DNA from 4 places in the Duganella sp. AC237 genome. Region 3 is predicted to be linked to each of the others. Evidence: riboswitches for the same ligand, from Rfam matches in the RefSeq annotation. Region 3 holds a riboswitch; each other region holds the start of a gene.
What was found. Region 3 has a riboswitch for cobalamin ahead of AC0IYS_RS08570 (TonB-dependent receptor). Riboswitches for the same ligand answer to the same signal wherever they lie in the genome.
Positions count from the first base shown of each region.

Region 1: another riboswitch for cobalamin. It lies ahead of AC0IYS_RS27265 (TonB-dependent receptor domain-containing protein); the one in region 3 lies ahead of AC0IYS_RS08570 (TonB-dependent receptor).
Region 2: another riboswitch for cobalamin. It lies ahead of AC0IYS_RS16730 (CbtB domain-containing protein); the one in region 3 lies ahead of AC0IYS_RS08570 (TonB-dependent receptor).
Region 4: another riboswitch for cobalamin. It lies ahead of AC0IYS_RS17790 (TonB-dependent receptor); the one in region 3 lies ahead of AC0IYS_RS08570 (TonB-dependent receptor).

Region 1 covers NZ_CEEDEW010000003.1:6,150,529-6,155,029, forward strand. Annotated here, with positions in the region: gene AC0IYS_RS27250 (adenosylcobinamide-GDP ribazoletransferase) at 1-638, shown strand, start outside; gene AC0IYS_RS27255 (histidine phosphatase family protein) at 642-1,184, shown strand; gene AC0IYS_RS27260 (DUF6445 family protein) at 1,203-1,967, opposite strand; cobalamin riboswitch at 2,089-2,307, shown strand; gene AC0IYS_RS27265 (TonB-dependent receptor domain-containing protein) at 2,405-4,294, shown strand; gene AC0IYS_RS27270 (FecCD family ABC transporter permease) at 4,396-4,501, shown strand, end outside.
Region 2 covers NZ_CEEDEW010000003.1:3,770,384-3,774,884, reverse strand. Annotated here, with positions in the region: gene AC0IYS_RS16740 (cache domain-containing protein) at 1-762, opposite strand, end outside; gene AC0IYS_RS16735 (GNAT family N-acetyltransferase) at 979-1,500, shown strand; cobalamin riboswitch at 1,577-1,806, shown strand; gene AC0IYS_RS16730 (CbtB domain-containing protein) at 1,966-2,175, shown strand; gene AC0IYS_RS16725 (CbtA family protein) at 2,217-2,957, shown strand; gene AC0IYS_RS16720 ((2Fe-2S) ferredoxin domain-containing protein) at 2,954-3,292, shown strand; gene AC0IYS_RS16715 (cobaltochelatase subunit CobN) at 3,285-4,501, shown strand, end outside.
Region 3 covers NZ_CEEDEW010000003.1:1,839,485-1,843,985, reverse strand. Annotated here, with positions in the region: gene AC0IYS_RS08580 (SDR family oxidoreductase) at 1-32, opposite strand, end outside; gene AC0IYS_RS08575 (hypothetical protein) at 79-411, opposite strand; gene AC0IYS_RS08570 (TonB-dependent receptor) at 542-2,539, opposite strand; cobalamin riboswitch at 2,623-2,813, opposite strand; gene AC0IYS_RS08565 (DODA-type extradiol aromatic ring-opening family dioxygenase) at 2,955-3,767, shown strand; gene ylqF (ribosome biogenesis GTPase YlqF) at 3,779-4,501, opposite strand, start outside.
Region 4 covers NZ_CEEDEW010000003.1:4,032,718-4,037,218, reverse strand. Annotated here, with positions in the region: gene AC0IYS_RS17795 (aminotransferase class V-fold PLP-dependent enzyme) at 1-1,027, opposite strand, end outside; cobalamin riboswitch at 1,158-1,392, shown strand; gene AC0IYS_RS17790 (TonB-dependent receptor) at 1,550-3,670, shown strand; gene AC0IYS_RS17785 (glycoside hydrolase family 27 protein) at 3,692-4,501, opposite strand, start outside.

The DNA of each region.
Region 1 (4,501 bases), 4.3 Mb from region 3:
TCTACGCGGTCGCCTTCAAGTTCTTCCCTCCAGTGATCGCCGTCATCCTGTCGGCCGCCGCCGGCATTTACGCCACCGGCGCCTTCCATGAAGACGGCTTTGCCGATATGTGCGACGGTTTCGGCGGCGGCATGACGCCGGAACGCGTGCTGGAAATCATGAAGGATTCGCGCATCGGCGCCTACGGCGCGATCGGGATCTTCTGCCTGCTGCTGCTGAAGTGCGCGATCTTGACCCGAATACCACCGTTCGGGGTATTGGCGGCCCTGCTGGTGGCGCACCCGATGTCGCGACTGATGGCGGTCTCGCTGATCTGGCGGCTGGACTACGCGCGCGCCGAGGGCAAGGCCAAGCCGCTGGCCCAAAAAATGCGCACCATGGAATTCGCCATCGCGGCCATCACGGCTTTGCTGCCTGCGCTGATACTTATATATCTGGGCTGGCTGTCGTGGACAATGCTGATCAGCGGCTGCGCCTTCGCATTGGTGGCGACCTTCTGGCTGGCGCGGAAGTTCGTTCGCCGCATCGGCGGATACACGGGGGACTGCCTCGGCGCGGTACAGCAAGTGACCGAGGTGGTCTTCTATCTGTGCGTGCTCGCCGGGCTGCATACCAGCGCGCCATTTGAGGTTTTCTGAGCCGTGCGGCTGATACTCATTCGTCATCCCCAACCGCTGCTCGCGGCGGGCGTCTGCTATGGCAGCACCGATCTGGACGTCGCGCCGGCGGAACTGGCGCGCACCCTCGCCGAGCTGGCGCCGCGACTGCCGGCCGGTTTGCCGCTATATTCCAGTCCATTGCGCCGCTGCGCCGGACTGGCCGCCGGCCTGTCGGCCACGCCGATTTTCGACGCCCGCCTGGTAGAAATGCACTTCGGCGGCTGGGAGATGCGCGCCTGGGACGACATTCCGCGCGCCGACGTCGACGCCTGGGCTGCGGATCTGGTCAACTACCAACCGGGCGGCGGCGAGAGCGTATTGCACATGGCCGCGCGCATCGCAGCTTTCCACGCCGACCTCCAGCGCCAGCTGGGCGACAACGGCGAGGCCATCGTCATCTGCCACGCGGGCGCCATGCGTTTGCTGTCCGCCTGCCACGCCGGCCTGCCGCCGCCGGAGATGGCCCTGCAAGCCGCCCGGACGCCGCACCATATCGCCTACGGCGCCCAACTTGTCCTGGCGTGACGCCCGTCGCCGTCACCTTCAAGTCGCAGCCATCCGCAGTTTGAGAAAGGCGTTGACGGTCAGCCTTCCGACCGTCGGATCGTCGACCATCAACTCCGGTCGCGTGATAAACCCGGAGTGGAACAGCCCACCATTGTAGAAAATCGCCCGATTGAACTTGGGCTCGACCGTCAGCACTTTCTCGAAATGGTCGTCGGAGGCGATGGCGTAGGTCGGCGCGGAGACGCCGGCCGGCGCCTCCCCCGCCTGGTCCATGCGCTTCAAGTCAAGCAACCAGGCGTCGATTTCCTCGATCGGAAGCTTGGGCTTGAAAAAGCTGGTGCCGCCGAGCCGCTCGTCCTTGAACAGATACAGCACCATCGCGCCGACGCCTTCCATAGGCCCCAGGCCGTAGGAGTCGCGGTGCGGAATGCGCTGGCCCGGCAACAGCTGCTCCGGACGACGCGTCACCAGCGACAGGCGGCTGTGTATGCTGAGCACACGGCGCGCCTTGAGCGGCGTGCGCGCATGCAGCAAGAACGCTTCCTGCATGCTGGCGACGATGCGACCCGTTAGCGGCAGCTCCGGTCCCGGATAATAGTTACCGGCCGAGTCGACGAAATGCCGGTGCTCCAGCGCGGCGTACTCCACCATGATCTCCGGTTCCGCCAAAAAATTATCGACGACGACGCACTGGTGGCCGTCGAAAATCGGCACCACGCTCACCAACGGGCGGGGATTGACCATCGGCCGCACCGCGCGCGCGGGCGTAGACGGAGGCTGGGAAGAACGTAGGTCGAACATGCGCGCTCCTGCGACAATGAAAAGGGCTTGGTTTGTTTGGCGGCAGCCATCATATCGAAAAAAGCCTGTCGTCTCCCACCAACTGTGAACTATTTTTCACTAGGGGAGCCCCCCGCAAAGCCGTATAATGACCGGCTTTGGTGCCCGCGCGTCCGTCCGGATGCGCAGTTAAACGGGAAACACGAAGCCGCCCGGCGGCCCACGTGTGCTGCCCCCGCAACGGTAAGCAAGTGTCGCGCGGCGCGCGACAAACCAGCTCTGACAACCACTGTGCTCCGCATGGGAAGGTGAGATGGTCTAACTTGCCAGCCCGGATACCGGCCAAAGCAGGTGGAAGTGGGCGAACCGAATGCGCGCGCGCATCTCTCGGCTCTCCGCTTCTGTTCAATCTGGCCCACGGGGAAGTAGGCCGGTTGCTCCTAACAGAAAAATAAATCATGTCCTTTCCGCTCTCCCGCCTGGCCCCCCGCCCGGCGGCACTGACCTCGCTGGCACTGGCAATGGCCGCCGCCTTCTCGCACAACGTCGCCCATGCCGACGAGGCGCCCGCCGACACCGTCGTGGTGACCGCCACCCGCACGCCGCAACCGCTGGCCGACATCATCAGCGACACCGTCACCATCAAGGCCGAACAAATCGCCGAAGCCGGCGCCGGCTCGGTGGTCGACCTGCTCAAACGCCAGCGCGGCATCGAAGTGACGCGCAACGGCGGCGCGGGCAGCTCGTCCAACGTCTACATCCGTGGCGCCAACAGCAATCAAAGCATCGTGCTGGTCGACGGCGTGCGTATCGGCTCGTCCACCACCGGCGCCGCCAACTGGAGCGCCATTCCGCTGACCGCGATCGACCATATCGAGATCGTCTACGGCGCACTGAGCTCCCTGTACGGCGCCGACGCGATCGGCGGCGTGATCCAGATCTTCACCAAAAAAGGCAAGGGCGCGCCAGCGGTGACGGCCTTCGCCGGCTATGGCAGCGACAACACGCGCGAAGCCGATGTGACGGTATCGGGCGCCACCGGCGGTGAACACAGCTTCGGCTACGCGGTCAGCGCCGGCAAGGAAAAGTCCGACGGCTTCTCGACCTCCCGTCCCGGCCTGACCTCGTACAATCCGGACGACGACGGCTACGACAAGGAAAACGTCTCCGGTCAATTCAGCCTGCAACTGGCCAAGGGCTACGAGGCCGGTGCGCTTTTCCTGCATAGCAAACTCGATTCGCAGTACGACGCCCTGCGTGCCGGCACCTACGACGTGCGCAGCAAGAACGTCATCGACACCGCCAGCGTCTACGCCAAGGCGCAACTGCTGCCGGTCTGGGACAGCCTGCTGCAATACTCGGAGACCAAGGACAAAGGCGAAAACTACACCAACGCCACCGCCGCCGGCTATGCGCGCATCAAGACCAAGCAAAGCTTCATCACCTGGCAAAACGATGTGCGTGTCGGCGCCGACCTGCTGCAACTGCTGTACGAGCACCGCGAAGAGAAGGTACAGAGTAACGGCTCCAACGGTGTGCTGAACCGCCAGCGCGACACCAATTCGTTCGCCGCCTCGTACAACGCCCGTCGCGGCGCCAATCTTCTGAGCGCGAGCGTCCGCCGCGACAACACGGTCTACGGCTCGCAGAATACCGGCTCGCTGGGCTACGGCTACAACATCACACAGGCATTGCGCGCCACCGCCAGCTACGGCAGCAGCTTCCGCGCGCCGACCTACAATGAGTTGTACTTCCCGGAGTACGGCAATCCCGCCAACAAACCGGAAGAAGGCCGTAACGCCGAAATCGGCCTGCGTTACGACGATGGCGTCAACACGCTGAGCGCCGGCTACTACCGCAACCGCCTGACGGACATGCTCGTCAACATCAACCCATGCCCGTTCGGCCGCGCCGGCTATCCAAGCGGCTGCGCTTACAACGTCAATCGCGCCACGCTGGAGGGCATCACGCTGTCGGCCGCCACCAGGCTGGCCGGGATCAACCTCGCCGCCAACCTCGATCTGCAGGACCCGAAGGATGAGACGACCGGCAAGCGCCTGCAGCGCCGCTCGAAAAAACACGGCAACCTGACCGCCGACTATGCCATCGGCGCGCTGAAGGCCGGCGTGGAGCTGGAAGTATCGGGAGACCGCTATGACGACGCGGCCAACAGCAACCGCCTGGGCGGCTACGGGCTGGTGAACCTGTACGCGACCTACGCCTTCTCGCGCGACTGGTCGGCGCTGGTCCGCTGGAACAACATCGGCGACAAGCAGTACGACCTGGCGCGGTACTACAACACGCCGGGTTCGAAGGTGTTTGCGGGTATCCGCTACGGCTATAAATAGACACGAAAACACGTGGGACGGATTACGGCGTTATCGCTAAGTCTTGCTTAAGCTTGTAATACTGTAATCTGCCAGTGCTTCCCACTCTCTGAAAGTAGTGCATGCATTCTTTCTCACGCAATCTGCAGCAGCGCGCCGCCGTCACCTTGACCGGCCTGGCCCTGTTCGCGTTTGCCAGCCTGGTTTTCTCGGGCATGACCGGTTCGG
Region 2 (4,501 bases), 1.9 Mb from region 3:
CGCTTTGGCCAGCACGGCCAGGATAGGCTTGCCGTCGAGCGTTTTGGTGTCGAAAACCCCTTCCGGCAGTTCCTTCAGGCGTTCCAGCACCTCGGGAATCGCGTGCTGCCCGACGTAGCGCTGCATGTCGCTGGTGCGCGCGACCACCGTGCCCTTGTTATCGAGGATGGTGGCGATCCAGTGTTCGGGATATTGCTGCTGTTTGAGGATGGTGCCGAAGCGCTCCACCGTCACCACCGCGCTCAGCGCGTTGAAGCCGTTCGACTTCCTGGTGACCGGAACGGCGACGGCGACGATGTAGCGCTTCGACAGGGGGCCCATGGATACCTGTGAAATGGCGGTGGTGTCGTTGTCCCGCATGTAGGTCAACAGGTGGTCGATGCTCGTGCTGGGCAGCGCGGCGCCGTAGGGCTTGAAGGTGTTGATCAGCTGCTGGCCCGCGCCGTCTTCGAGCACGATGTTGAAAATATCCTGGCTGGCGCAGATGGCGCGCGCCTGATCGTAGAACGGCTTGAGGTCCTCGCCCAGCAGGCTGGGCGAGGTGGCGAGCACCTTGAGCGTCGATTCGATGACGGCGAATTCCTTGTCGATCGCCATGGCGTTGGCGTGGGCGGTCGTCATGGCGCTGCGGATGAAAGCGGCGCGCGCGAACTCGTAGTCGGAGGCGATCATCTTCACCACCATCAGCGACGCGGGGACGACGCAAACCACCACCAGCCAGATCAGCCGGGTCCGAATAGACGGCGCATGCGCTAATTTCATGATTGATGCTACCTCGCTCTATTATTATTGGTGAGGCGCGATACCCATTTTTCGTGATATTACAACATGGAAAGTACTTTCGTCAGCCAGTCTATTCCTTTGTCCTAATTTTCTGTACGAAAATGTCTGGATGACAGGGATGGCCGTTGGAAGGCTTGAGATTTATCGTCTATCATGTTGAGCAGTCTCAATCCAAGCCCTTATTTCGGAGCCTCAATGCAACTCGTCAGCTGTTCGGAAGAGCGTCACGCGCCAGCCATCCTCGCCATCTTCAACGACGCCATCGCCAACTCGACCGCGCTCTACGAATACCATCCGCGCACGATGGAAACGATGAAGAACTGGTTCGCGGCCAAGCGGGCCGGCGGCTATCCCGTCATCGGGCTGGAGGACGGCGCGGGCGAGTTGCTGGGATTCGCCAGTTACGGCGCGTTTCGGGGCTTTCCGGCCAATAAATACTCGGTCGAGCACTCGGTCTATGTGCGCGGCGACCAGCGCGGCAAAGGCTTGGGGCGCACTTTGCTAAGCGCCATCATCGACGCCGCGCGGCAGGCCGACCTGCACATCCTGGTTGGCGGCATCGACGCCGCCAACGCCGCCAGCATCGCCCTGCATGAACAGGCGGGATTCGTGCATGCAGGCACTATTCGTCATGCCGCCTTCAAGTTCGACCGCTGGCTGGACCTGGCGTTCTATCAGCTGATGCTGGATACGCCGGCGCATCCGGTGGACGGCTGACGCCCAGGCCATTCTTCACCGGCGCACACACGATGGCATGATCGTCTTGCAATTCCGCAGTCGCAGACCTATACTGCGCCGGTAGTCAGCTTCTGGTATCTGCAAATGATCGTTTGCAGATTTAAATGGGAAGCCGGTGCGCCGTTCCGCTGGAACGGCAATGCCGGCGCTGCCCCCGCAACGGTAAGCGAGGTTAAGGATTTGTACGATGCCACTGTGCGACAGCATGGGAAGGCGCAAATCCAGGTGTATCCACACGGATGCCCACTCGCCAGCCCGGAAACCAGCCAGTAGCGGTAAACACGTTTGTATTGCGGAGGGCGATACGGGTGGAGAACTGTCATGGTTTGATCCGCGCACCTTCGTTCCGGTTCTTCCTGGCGCCGCATTCCTCTCTCCCCTGGTCCATCTTCCGATACGAGCTTTCCGACCCCGTGGTCGCCGCTGCTTTTCGGAGAAAACGATATGTCCATCAACACCATCCACGCCGGCCAGGCCCAGGCCCATTCCCCCGCACATGCCCGTCCCGTCGCACTGAAAGACAAGCTGATTGCCGCCACGATGGCCGCCAGCCTTGGCGCGGTGCTGCTGTTCGGCGCGGGATTCGCGTCGATGGAAGCGCTGCATAACGCCGCCCACGACAGCCGCCACTCGGCGGGCTTCCCGTGTCATTGAGCCGTACCGGCGCCGGTGCGGGCACCGGCATGTTCAATCGGATGGTGCGCACCGCCGCGGCGGCGGGCCTGCTGGCAGGCTTGATGCTGACCGGCGTGCAGCACTTGCAGGTGACGCGCATCATCGCCCAGGCCGAGGTGCTGGAATCGGCCGGCGAGGCGGCGCCGGTGGTGCATACGCACGCCGACGGCGCGCAGCATGCGCACGAAGCGGCGCACGAAGAAACCCGCGAAACAGCGCACGAAGCCGCGCACGAAGCGGCGCATGAGCATGGCGGCTGGCAGCCGGAGGACGGCGTCGAGCGCACGCTGTACACCGCGCTGGCAGACGTCAGCATGGCGGTCGGTTATGGATTGCTGCTGGCGGCCGCCATCGGGCTGCGCGGACGGCCGGTCGACTGGCGATCCGGCCTGCTCTGGGGCGTCGCCGGTTACGCGGTGTTCTTCCTGGCGCCGTCGATCGGTTTGCCACCGGAGCTGCCCGGCACCGCCGCCGCGCCGGTGGCCGCGCGCCAGGGCTGGTGGATCGCAACCGCAATGTCGACCGCCACCGCGCTGGCGCTGCTGGCCTTTGGACGCCATTGGGCGCTGAAGCTGGCGGCCGTCGCGCTGCTGATGGTGCCGCATCTGGTCGGCGCGCCGCAGCCGTTGGTTCATGCCAGCGTCGCGCCGGAGCATTTGCAGCGTTCCTTCGTCTATGCCACCGCGCTCGCCAACGGCGTGTTCTGGCTGGCGCTGGGCGCGCTGGCAGGCTTCTTTCACAAGCGTTTCGCCGATCGATGAGAACCCACCACCGTCACATCTTCATGTGCGTCGGTCCGCGTTGCGCTCCCGCCGAGGGGCGCGCGCAGGCCGTGTTCGAGCGCATGGGCGAAATGATCGACGCCCATCCGGAACTTGCGGTCAAGCGCACGCGCACCCATTGCATGGTGGCCTGCCGCTACGAGGGGCCGGTGATGGTGGTCTATCCGGAAGGCGTGTGGTACCAGCGGGTGAACGAGGCCAATGCGGAACGCATCGTCAACGAACACCTGATCGGCGGACGCGAAGTCGGCGACCTGATATTCCATCGCCTTGGTGAAGGCGATACCTGCGCACCGGACCCCAAAGATGCTTGAAACAACAACCGGCCCGGCGCACATCGCGCTGCTGACCCATGCGTCCAACGATTTGACGGTGCTGCATCAGGCGCGGGCGCAGCTGCCTGCGGGCTTCGGCGCGGTGGCGGGCGTGAACCTGCAATCGCTCGATGCGGATACCTCGATGGCCGGGCTGCTGGAGGGGGATTTGCGCGCGGCGCGTGTGATCATCGTGCGCGTGTTGGGCCGGCTTGGCGGCGTTCCCGGATTTTCGGAGCTGGTGGACCACGCGCGCCGCCATGGCCGGCATTTGATCGTCGTCAGCGGCACCGGCGAGCCGGATCCGGAACTGGCCGCGGTGTCGGCGGCGTCGGCGGACGTGCTGCAGATGACGTTGAAGTACTTCCAGGCCGGCGGCAGCGCCAATCTGGCGCAACTGCTGCGCTATCTTTCCGACCACCTGCTATTGACCGGCTTCGGTTTCGAGCCGGCCCACCCGCTGCCGGAACACGGCATCTATCATCCGGATCTGGCGCCCGGCGCCGGCCTGGCCGATTGGCTGGCACTGCGCGATCCGGCGCGTCCCAGCGTGGGCATCGTGTTTTACCGCGCCCACTGGATGAGCGGGAATACGCGTTTCATCGACGCCATGCTGGCCGCGCTGGAAGCGCGCGGCATGAACGTGCTGCCGGTGTTTACGTCGTCGCTGCGCGCCGGTGCCGGCGATGGCGGCAGCTTGCCCGGCGCGTTGCGCCATGTCGCCGATGCCTCGGGAGCGCATGTCGATGTACTGATCAACACCACCTCGTTCGCGATGGGCGAGATCACGCCGGGCGGCCCGACGCCGGCCGGATGGTCGGTCGGCGTGCTGGAGGCGCTCGACGTGCCGGTGCTGCAAGCCATCACCAGCGGCATGACGCTTGACCAGTGGAGCCAGTCGGCGCGCGGCCTCAATCCGCTCGATACGGCGATGAACGTGGTCCTGCCGGAATTCGATGGCCGCATTATCACGGTGCCGCTGTCGTTCAAGGCGCGCGCCGCGGGTTTGCCGAACGAGGCGGTCGAGTACGACCCGTTGCCGGACCGTGTGGCGCGCATCGCCGGCATCGCCGCACGTTTCGCGCGGCTGAAGCGGCTGCCGAACGCGGAGAAGCGAATCGCCTTCATGTTCACCAATTCCAGCAGCAAGGCTTCGCAGATCGGCAACGCGGTCGGGCTGGATGCGCCGGCGTCGCTGATGCGCATCCT
Region 3 (4,501 bases):
CTGCTGCCGGTCACCACCATCACTTGTTTCATCGCTCGCCTTGTAAAAAAGCCCGCTGGCGCGGGCTTGTAATCAGGGTTACTTCTCCGGACTGGTGTTTTTCAGCGCGTAGGCCACGTGCTGCCACCAATGGTCGCGCGAATCGACGCTGCGCAGGCACTTTTTGTCGATCTCGCCCTTGAACATCGGATCTTCGCACTTTTTGGTCATCAGCGCATAGCGCTGGTTTTCCGCGTTGGCCAAGGCGACCACCAGCCAGAAGACCAAGCCCGCCAACACCACCACCAGGCTCCAGGCGACATGGTTGATATACGCCCACTCGAACAGCGTCTCGATGGCCGGTGATGACTCTTTATAGAGGTGCATCACCTTGCCTTCGGCGGCCTTGCGTTCGTCGCTGATTTCTTTCATTTTCGTACCCGTTCCAAATTAAAGCGCATCTTTGCGCGGCGGGTGACACGTCCAACCACGCCACGAGCGGAGATTACCACTTTTCAGGCGCGAGGTGGCTGTTCGCGCCTGATCGGCGATTAAAACCCGCTTAAAACTCGTAGCGCGCCGACAGCTTGAGCTGGCGGCCGTCGGCCGCATAGATGCCGGCCTTGCAGGAAAACGCTTGCGAGTAGTACTGCTTGTCCGTCAGGTTGAGGCCGGACACCGCGAACTCCCACTGGCCGATCTTGCGGGCATAGCGGGCGTCGACGGTGGCGAAGCCGGGAATTTTTCCTGCGCAGCTGTTGTCGAAGTCCGAGCCGTAGCGCTGGCTGTCGACCCACTGCGTGCCGATGTCGGCGGACTGACCATCGGCCGGGGTCCAGCTCAGGCGCGCGCTCAGCGTATTCTCCGGCACCAGCACCATTTGCTTGCCGCTGTTGGCGCCTTCGCGGAACTTGGCATCGACATGCTGGTAATGCGCGCTGACGGTCCAGTCGGTGGCGATGCGTTGCTCCGCATCGAGTTCGACGCCGCGGCGTTTGGTCGGGTCGAGGTTGATGTTGGCGAAGTTGGTTGGATCGTAGAAGATCTCGTTGCTCAGGTTATGGCGGAACACGCGCGCCGTCACTTTGTGCACGGCGTTGGCGAAGCTGGCACCGAACTCCAGATCGTGCGACTTCTGCGGCAGCAGCGCGGCATTGATCACCCGCGTGGCCGCGTTTTCGTCCGAATTGGCGACGCGGTAGCTTAGTCCCGCCTTGCCGAATACCGTCAAACCATTCAGCGGCATATAGCTCGCTTGCAGCTCCCACGCGTTCAGCCCCTGCGCGACGTCATAGCCAGTGGTGGCGAAACCTTTCGGGTCACTGAAGTCCTTGTCGAAGACCTCGCGCCGCACGCCGGCCGAGACGCGGCCCTGGTGGGCTGCGTCGAATCGCAACTCGTCTCGCACGTAGATCGCTTTCGATTTTTGGTTCGCGTCCGCCGCCGAGAACGACGCCTCGGTGGTGCGCTCCCACTTGGTCAGGTCGATACCGGCCACCACTTCATTGAGCATGCCGCCAATCTGGCCCAGGCGACGCACGCGCGGCGAGAACTGAATCTGCTTGCTGTCGTAGGTGCTGGGCGAGGGGAAACCGCCGAAGAAATAGGTCGTGTCGACGGTCTTCTTGCGGTAGGACAGATCGGCCGCCAGATCGTAGTCGGCCACCCGGTACTGACTGAAAATGGTGAAGCGGTCGCTGTCAAGCGAGCCGTGATCGTCGGGTGAACTGTCCTGGCGCGGATTGGCCATGTATTGCGCCTCCGTCAGCGATCCCGGCAAACGCATGTCCTGGCGCGCGCCTTCATAACGGAAGCCCACGCGCCCGACATCGTTGAACCACTGCGCGCCGCCGCTGAACTGCGTCTGTTTGAATTCGTTGTTGTCGCGGTAGTTGTCGGTGCGCTGGTGGCCCAGGGTCGCATCGGCCGCGAAGCCTTCCCACGCCTGCGCCGCCGACACGCGGGCCTCGCCGGCGTTGAAGCGGCCACCCTCGACAAACACGCTGCCACGGCGGGTGTTCTTGCCCGGATTCTTGGTGACGATATTGATAACGCCACCGGTGGCGCCGTCGCCGTACAACACGCTGGCGCCGCCGCGTGTGATTTCGATGCGGTCCACGGTATCGACCGGAATGGTCGACAGAATCGCGGTGCTCAACTCATTTTCCGACAGGCGCACGCCATCGAGAACGATCACCAGATTCTGGCTGCTGTTGGTGCCGAAGCCGCGCAGGTCGAGATCGAAGTCCGGGCTGCCGTTCAGGCTTTGACGGCCGTAGACGCCGCCGATTTTGCGGATCGCCGAATTGACGTCGCTGACGCCGGCGCGGCGGATATCCTCGGCAGAGATCACCGTGGCGCCGATCGGGGCCAGCGCCGGATCGGCGTCGAAGCGCGAACCGGTGATGACGACCGGCGCCAGCACCTGGGCGACCTGCGCGCCGACCGCGTCTTGCGCGATGGCGGTGGCCGGCACGATAGCGGCGGCGGTAAAGCAAAGGGAAACGGCGGCAGCCAGCAAACGTGGCGCCGAAGGCGGAACAAACGCGAAGGAATTCATGGTAAATCGTTTTCAAAAGAGACATCCGCGCCTGCGTCCCCGCAAGTCGGAAGTGTACGGAAGCCGCGCACCGGTCGACGGCGCGCGCTCCCCCTGGTCTGGCCGATATCCGGGCTGGCCGGCGCGGTCGGAGCGACTCTCGACAAAGCGCGGGCGTTACCGTTGCGGGGGCAGCACACCTTGGCCGGTTCGCGGAATGCGGAAGCGGCCCTGTGTTTCCCGTTTAACCGCGCACGTGAACACATGCGCAGGCACCAGAACCCCGGCATTATACGCCTGCCAACACCGCCGCGCCCCGACAGGGGCCGGGTCCGGCATCATTCAGCATTTCGATAGGACCTATCTACATTTCATGCATTGATTGCCGGGCATTACATCCCCATAGTAGATATAACAACGATACCGGAGCAATGCCATGAGCACCACCCAAACCCTTCCCACCTACTTCCTGTCCCACGGCGGCGGCCCGTGGCCCTTCATGATGGACACCGTCGGCCACCTGTACGCAAAGCTGGACGCTTCGCTGCGCGATATCCCGCGCCAGCTGGGCGTCACACCGAAAGCGGTGCTGGTCGTTACCTCGCACTGGGAAGGCCGCGACTTCATGCTGTCCTCGTCGGCCAAGCCGCCGATGTTGTACGACTACGGCGGCTTCCCGCCGCACACCTACGAGGTGCAGTACAGCGCCCCGGGCGCGCCGGAACTGGCGGCGCAGGTCAAACAACTGCTCGACGCGGGCGGCCATCCGGCGCAACTGGACGGGCAGCGCGGATTCGACCACGGCACCTTCAGCGCCATGTATCCGGTGTATCCGGACGCCGACGTGCCGATCGTGCAGCTGTCGCTCAAGCACGGACTCGATCCGAAGACGCACCTGGAGGTGGGACGTCTGCTGGCGCCATTGCGCAAGGAGGGAGTGCTGATCATCGGCAGCGGGCTGAGTTACCACAATCTGCGGGCGTTCAACGCGCAGGGCGCGGCGGCGTCGCATCAATTCGACGGCTGGCTGCGGGCGGCCATGGCGCTGCCGCCGGCGGAGCGCACGGCGGCGTTGGTCGAGTGGGAGAAGGCGCCGGCCGCGCGCGTGGCGCATCCGCGCGAGGAGCATTTGCTGCCGCTGATGGTGGCGTTGGGGGCGGCCGAGGACGAGCCGGCATCCGTGCCGTATCACGAGGATGCGTTTATGGGGTCGTTGGCGGTGAGTAGTTTCCGCTTCGGCGGCGCGTAGAGCGTTAGGAATTACGTTCCGCGTTTACCCTTGGCGTATTCGGCGGCCTTGGCTTCGGCGATCGCTGCCTTCTCGGCCGCTTTGGCCGCGGCTTCCACCGCGTAAGTGTCCAGCCGCTCCTTGCGCGACGCCGGCGTCTCCAGCGAGATGCGGCCCAACGTGCCGCTGCGGTAGTCGCCAAGGAAGGTGTGCGACGCCTTCTCGAAATCCAGGTCGCCACCCTTCTGGCGGAAGCCGCGCTTGGCCGCCACGCCCTCCACCACCGCGATGCCGTCGAAGGTTTCGATGTCCTTGAAGCCGTAACGCGCCACCAGCAGCTGCGGGTAGTACTTCAGCATTTCGTCGGCCAGGAACACCGCCACCTCCTCCTCGATCAAGGCGTTCGAGCCGATGGCGTGGCTGGCGGCCAGCATCAAACCGTCGCTGGGCAGCGCGATCTTCGGCCACAGCATGCCGGGCGTGTCGACCAGGATGGTGTTCTTGTCCAGGTAAAGCTTTTGCTGCTGCTTGGTCACCGCCGGCTCGTCGCCGACCTTGGCCACTTTCCGCTTGAGCAGCGCGTTCATCAGCGTCGACTTGCCGACGTTGGGGATCCCCATGATCATGATGCGCAGCGGCTTGGTCGGCACGCCACGGTGCGGCGCCAGCTGCTTGGCCAGTTCCGGCACGCGCGTGACGTCGGCCGGCTTCTTGGTCGTCATCGCGAACGCCGTCACGCCCTCCTGCGCGTTGTA
Region 4 (4,501 bases), 2.2 Mb from region 3:
CGCCCGGCGCGTCCAGCACGCGCCGCACCCAGTAGTCGCGCAGTTCGCGCAGCCGGGCGCTGCGCTCGGCCAGCGGAATCTGGCCGTGGTATTTCAGCGCGGCGGGAATGGTCATGACGCTGGCGGCGTTGACGGTGCCGGAATGGACGCGCGCGCGGATGTCGGTGGCCGGGTAGCTGCTGTTGCCCAGCTGGATATCGATGTCTTGCAGGCGCGATTCGCGGATGTACAGGAAACCCAGCCCCAGCGGCGCCCCTATCCATTTGTGCAGGTTGGCGCCGACGAAATCGGCGCCGAGGTCCGGGATGCGGAAATCGAGCTGGCCCCAGGACTGCGCGATGTCGACGATGACGTCGACGTTGCGGCGCTTGGCCAGTGCGACGATCTCGGCCACCGGTATCACCAGTCCGGTGCGGTGGCTGATGTGCGTCAGCAGCAGCAGGCGGGTGCGCGGATGCTGCCGCAACGCCTGTTCGTAAGTGTCGATTACCGCCTGGCGCGTAGCCGGTTCGGGAATGCGCACCGTCGCGACATTGGCGCCGCGACGGCGCGCCAGGTCGTTCATCGCGTCGATCATGGTGTCGTAGTCGAGGTTGCCGACCATGACGGTGTCGCCGGCCTTCAGCGGCCGGTAGTTGGCGATCAGGTTTTGCAGCGACTCGCTGGCGCCCCGGGTGATGGCGATTTCACCGGTGGCGACGCCGGCATGCGCGGCCAGGCTGGCGCGGATGGCTTCGATTCCGTCGCGGTCGAACTGGCTGCGCAGATAGCGCGAGTTCTGACGGTTCAGGGTGTCGATGTTGCGCTTGAAGTCCTCGGCCACCGGCGTCGGCATGATGCCGTAGTAGGCGTTCTCGAGATTGATGAAATCGGGCGCCACATCGTAATGCGCGGCCAGGCTCTCCCATTTCCCGGAGGCTTCGGTTGCAGCGGCGCCGCGCGGTGCGGCGGCGAGGCCGACACCGCCAAGGGCCAGGCCGGCGACATCGCGCAACCAGTGACGTCGGTTTCGGGGGAGGGTGATCATCATGCTCCTTGATTTCGATTGTTGGTTACTTTAGATTATTGCACTGTTGTCCTGTAGTTGCAAGATGGTTGCATTTGGATTTCTCGGCAGGTTGAACGATGTCGAGAGTTGCCTGGTTGTCATGGCCGGGGTATGATGGCGCCGTTTTGGTGCTCGCGGCCATGTCTTGGCCGCAGTTAAACGGGAAACACGCGTCGGGAGGCCGGCGGCAAACGTGTGCTGTCCCCGCAACGGTAAAACAGGCGCCGGCATGTCATTGCGACAGCGCCGGCCGGTCAGCTCAACAGTCCACTGTGCGTTCGGCATGGGAAGGCGGGGTGATTGGTCCTGTTAGCCCGGATACCGGCCAGGACAGATGGAAGCAAGCGACCGGGACCTGTCGTATTTGTGGTCGACGGAACCCGGCTCACGCCTCAACAGTCTCCGTCCTCCGCCCCTGTTCGCGACTGCTTCTTTTTTTCTCGGTGCACGAGGAATGCGCCGTATAAAAAAGACCGCCAGCCGGTCGCAATCGAAAGTCCCATGAACCACCACGCCATCCCCCGCAGCCTGCCACGCCTGCGCCTGCTTCCAGCGATGCTGCTGACGGCCTTGCCCGCCTTCGCCAACAACAACGGCAACGGCAACGACAACACCCCCGCCGCCGACAGCCCGCCCGTGCAACAGGTGCAGGTCTCGGCCAGCCTGATTCCCCTCGGCGTGGCCGATTCCGCCAACCAGGGCACGGTGACCGCCAAGCAGCTGGAAAACCGCCCGCTGCTGCGCACCGGCGAGCTGCTCGAAGCGGTGCCCGGCCTGATCGTGACCCAGCACGCCGGCGACGGCAAGGCCAACCAGTATTTCGCGCGCGGCTTCAATCTCGATCACGGCACCGACTTCCGTACCACGGTGATGGGCATGCCGGTGAACCTGCCGACCAACGCGCACGGCCAGGGCTATTCGGACCTCAATTTCCTGATCCCGGAACTGGTGGCCACCATCCAGTACAAGAAGGGCACCTACTACGCGGAGGAGGGCGATTTTTCGGCCGCCGGCGCGGCCGCCTTCGACTACGTGCGGCAGATGCAGCAGGGATTGCTCAGCGTGGAGGCGGGCCAGAACCGCTTTGCGCGCATGCTGGTGGCCAATTCGACGCCGCTTGCGGCCGGCACGCTGCTGTACGCGATCGAGCGCGCGGGCCAGGATGGCCCGTGGGACACGCCCGAAGACTACAAGCGCGTGAACGGCGTGCTGTCATATAGTCTGCGCAGCGGCGACGACGACCTGAGGCTGACCGCGATGGGCATGCACTCGTCATGGAATTCGACCGACCAGGTGCCGCAACGCGCGCTCGACAGCGGCTTGATCGGCCGCTACGGCGCGCTCGATCCCAGCGACGGTGGCGAAACGTCGCGTTACAGCGCATCCGCCGAGTGGACGCGCCAATACGCCGACGGCTATGGCAAAGTCGGCGCCTACGTGGTCAAATCGCGCCTGGACCTGTTCAGCAATTTCACCTATGTGCTTGACGATCCGGAACATGGCGATCAGTTTCACCAGGCCGAGAGCCGCCAGATCCTTGGCCTGAACGCGGAACGCGCCTGGCAGCACAAGCTCGGCCCCTTCGCTGCCGAGACTTCGGTGGGCGTGCAACTGCGCCAGGACCGCTTGTCGCCGGTCGGCTTGTATCTGAGCGAAGCGCGCCGGCGCCTGTCGACGGTGCGCGAGGACGAGGTCAGGGAGCGCGCCGCCGCCGTCTACCTGTCGAGCAGCGTCGTCTGGACGCCCTGGCTGCGCACCGTGGCCGGCGTGCGGTCGGACCGCTATGCGTTCGATGTGGACAGCGATACCGGCGCCAACTCGGGCAAGGTCGACGCCTCCATCACCAGTCCCAAATTCACCGCCGTTTTCACGCCCGGCAAGAACGCCGAGGTGTACCTGAACTGGGGACGCGGCTTCCATAGCAACGACGCGCGCGGCGTCACCGGGACCGTCGATCCCAAGACCGGCCTGGCGGTCGATGCCGATGGCGCCGCGATCGAGCGCGCCACGCCGCTGGTCAAGGCCACCGGCAAGGAGGCGGGACTGCGCCTGGTCGGCCTGGTTCCCGGCCTGCAGACGACCATCGCCGCCTGGCGGCTCGACCTCGATTCCGAACTGATCTTCATCGGCGACGCCGGCACCACCGAGGCCGGGCGCCCGAGCCGGCGCCACGGCGTGGAATTGGCCAATTTCTATTCGCCAGCAAAGGACTGGATTGTCGACGCCAACCTGGCCTGGTCGCGCGCTCGCTTCCGCGACAGCGATCCGGCCGGCGATTTCATTCCGGGTTCGATCAGCCGCACCGCCTCGGCCGGCGTGTCGGGGGAATCGGGGCCATGGTCGGGTGGGGTGCGGCTGCGCTACTTCGGACCGCGCGCGCTGAGCGAGGACAACACGGTGCGGTCGCCGTCGTCGACCTTGGTCAACATGAAGCTCGGCTACAAGCTGGCGCCGAACCTCAAGGTCACCATCGAGGTGCTGAACCTGCTGGATCGACGCGTCAGCGACATCGATTACTATTACGCGTCGCAACTGCCGGGCGAGGCGGCGCCGGTGGCCGACATCCACACCCATCCCGGCGAGATGCGCACGTTACGGGCCGGGCTGGCCTGGCGCTTCTAAAGCGGCGCCGCAGCGCGTTTCCTATGGTTTCGCAGGGCCGCCCAGGCGCAACATCAGCACGCTGTGCGGCGCCAGCCTCGCTCGCAGCGTGCCGCTGGTGTCGCCCGTCTTTTTGCTCCACAGGTCGGACCAGCGGTAGACGTTCTGCTTGAAATCGACCGACCGCTTGCTCAGGTCATCGGTCAGCACTTGCTTCTTCCAGTCATGGTGAACGTCGGCCGCCTGGTTGGAACGGTTCAGGAACATCAGTGCCCATTCGCCACCGTCGAGCGGCTTGGCATAGACCTCCAGCGGACCGTCGGCCAATACGCGCAGCGCTTGAATACCCAGCTTGTCCTGGCTCACCGCGATCACGCCGGGGTTGGTCAGGATGCGGCGGGTCGACTCCGACATGGAACGCAGGTCGTTGCCCAGGATCAGGGGCGAGGCCATCATGGCCCAGATCGACAGATGGGCGCGGTCTTCATCTTCGCTCATGCCGTTGCCCACTTCGAGCATGTCCATGTCGTTCCAGCGGCCGGGTCCGGCGAACTTGCGCAGGTTGTCGTCGGCATGCTTGTCGAGGATGCGCAGCACGCCCAGGCCGGTCGAAAAGCCGGGACTGAACTGGCAGTCGAAGCAATTATAGATATCGGGCGTGGTGCGCCACGAATGGCCGACCTGGCCGGCCCATTCCCACGGCTTGCTCATGCCCCATTCGCAGATGCTGAACACCATCGGACGGCCGGCCTTGGCGATCGCGTCGCGCATCGTCGTGTATGCCGCTTCGGCGTTCAGGCCCGGGGTGTCGCACCAGTCGTACTTGACGTAATCGATGCCCCAGCGCGCATA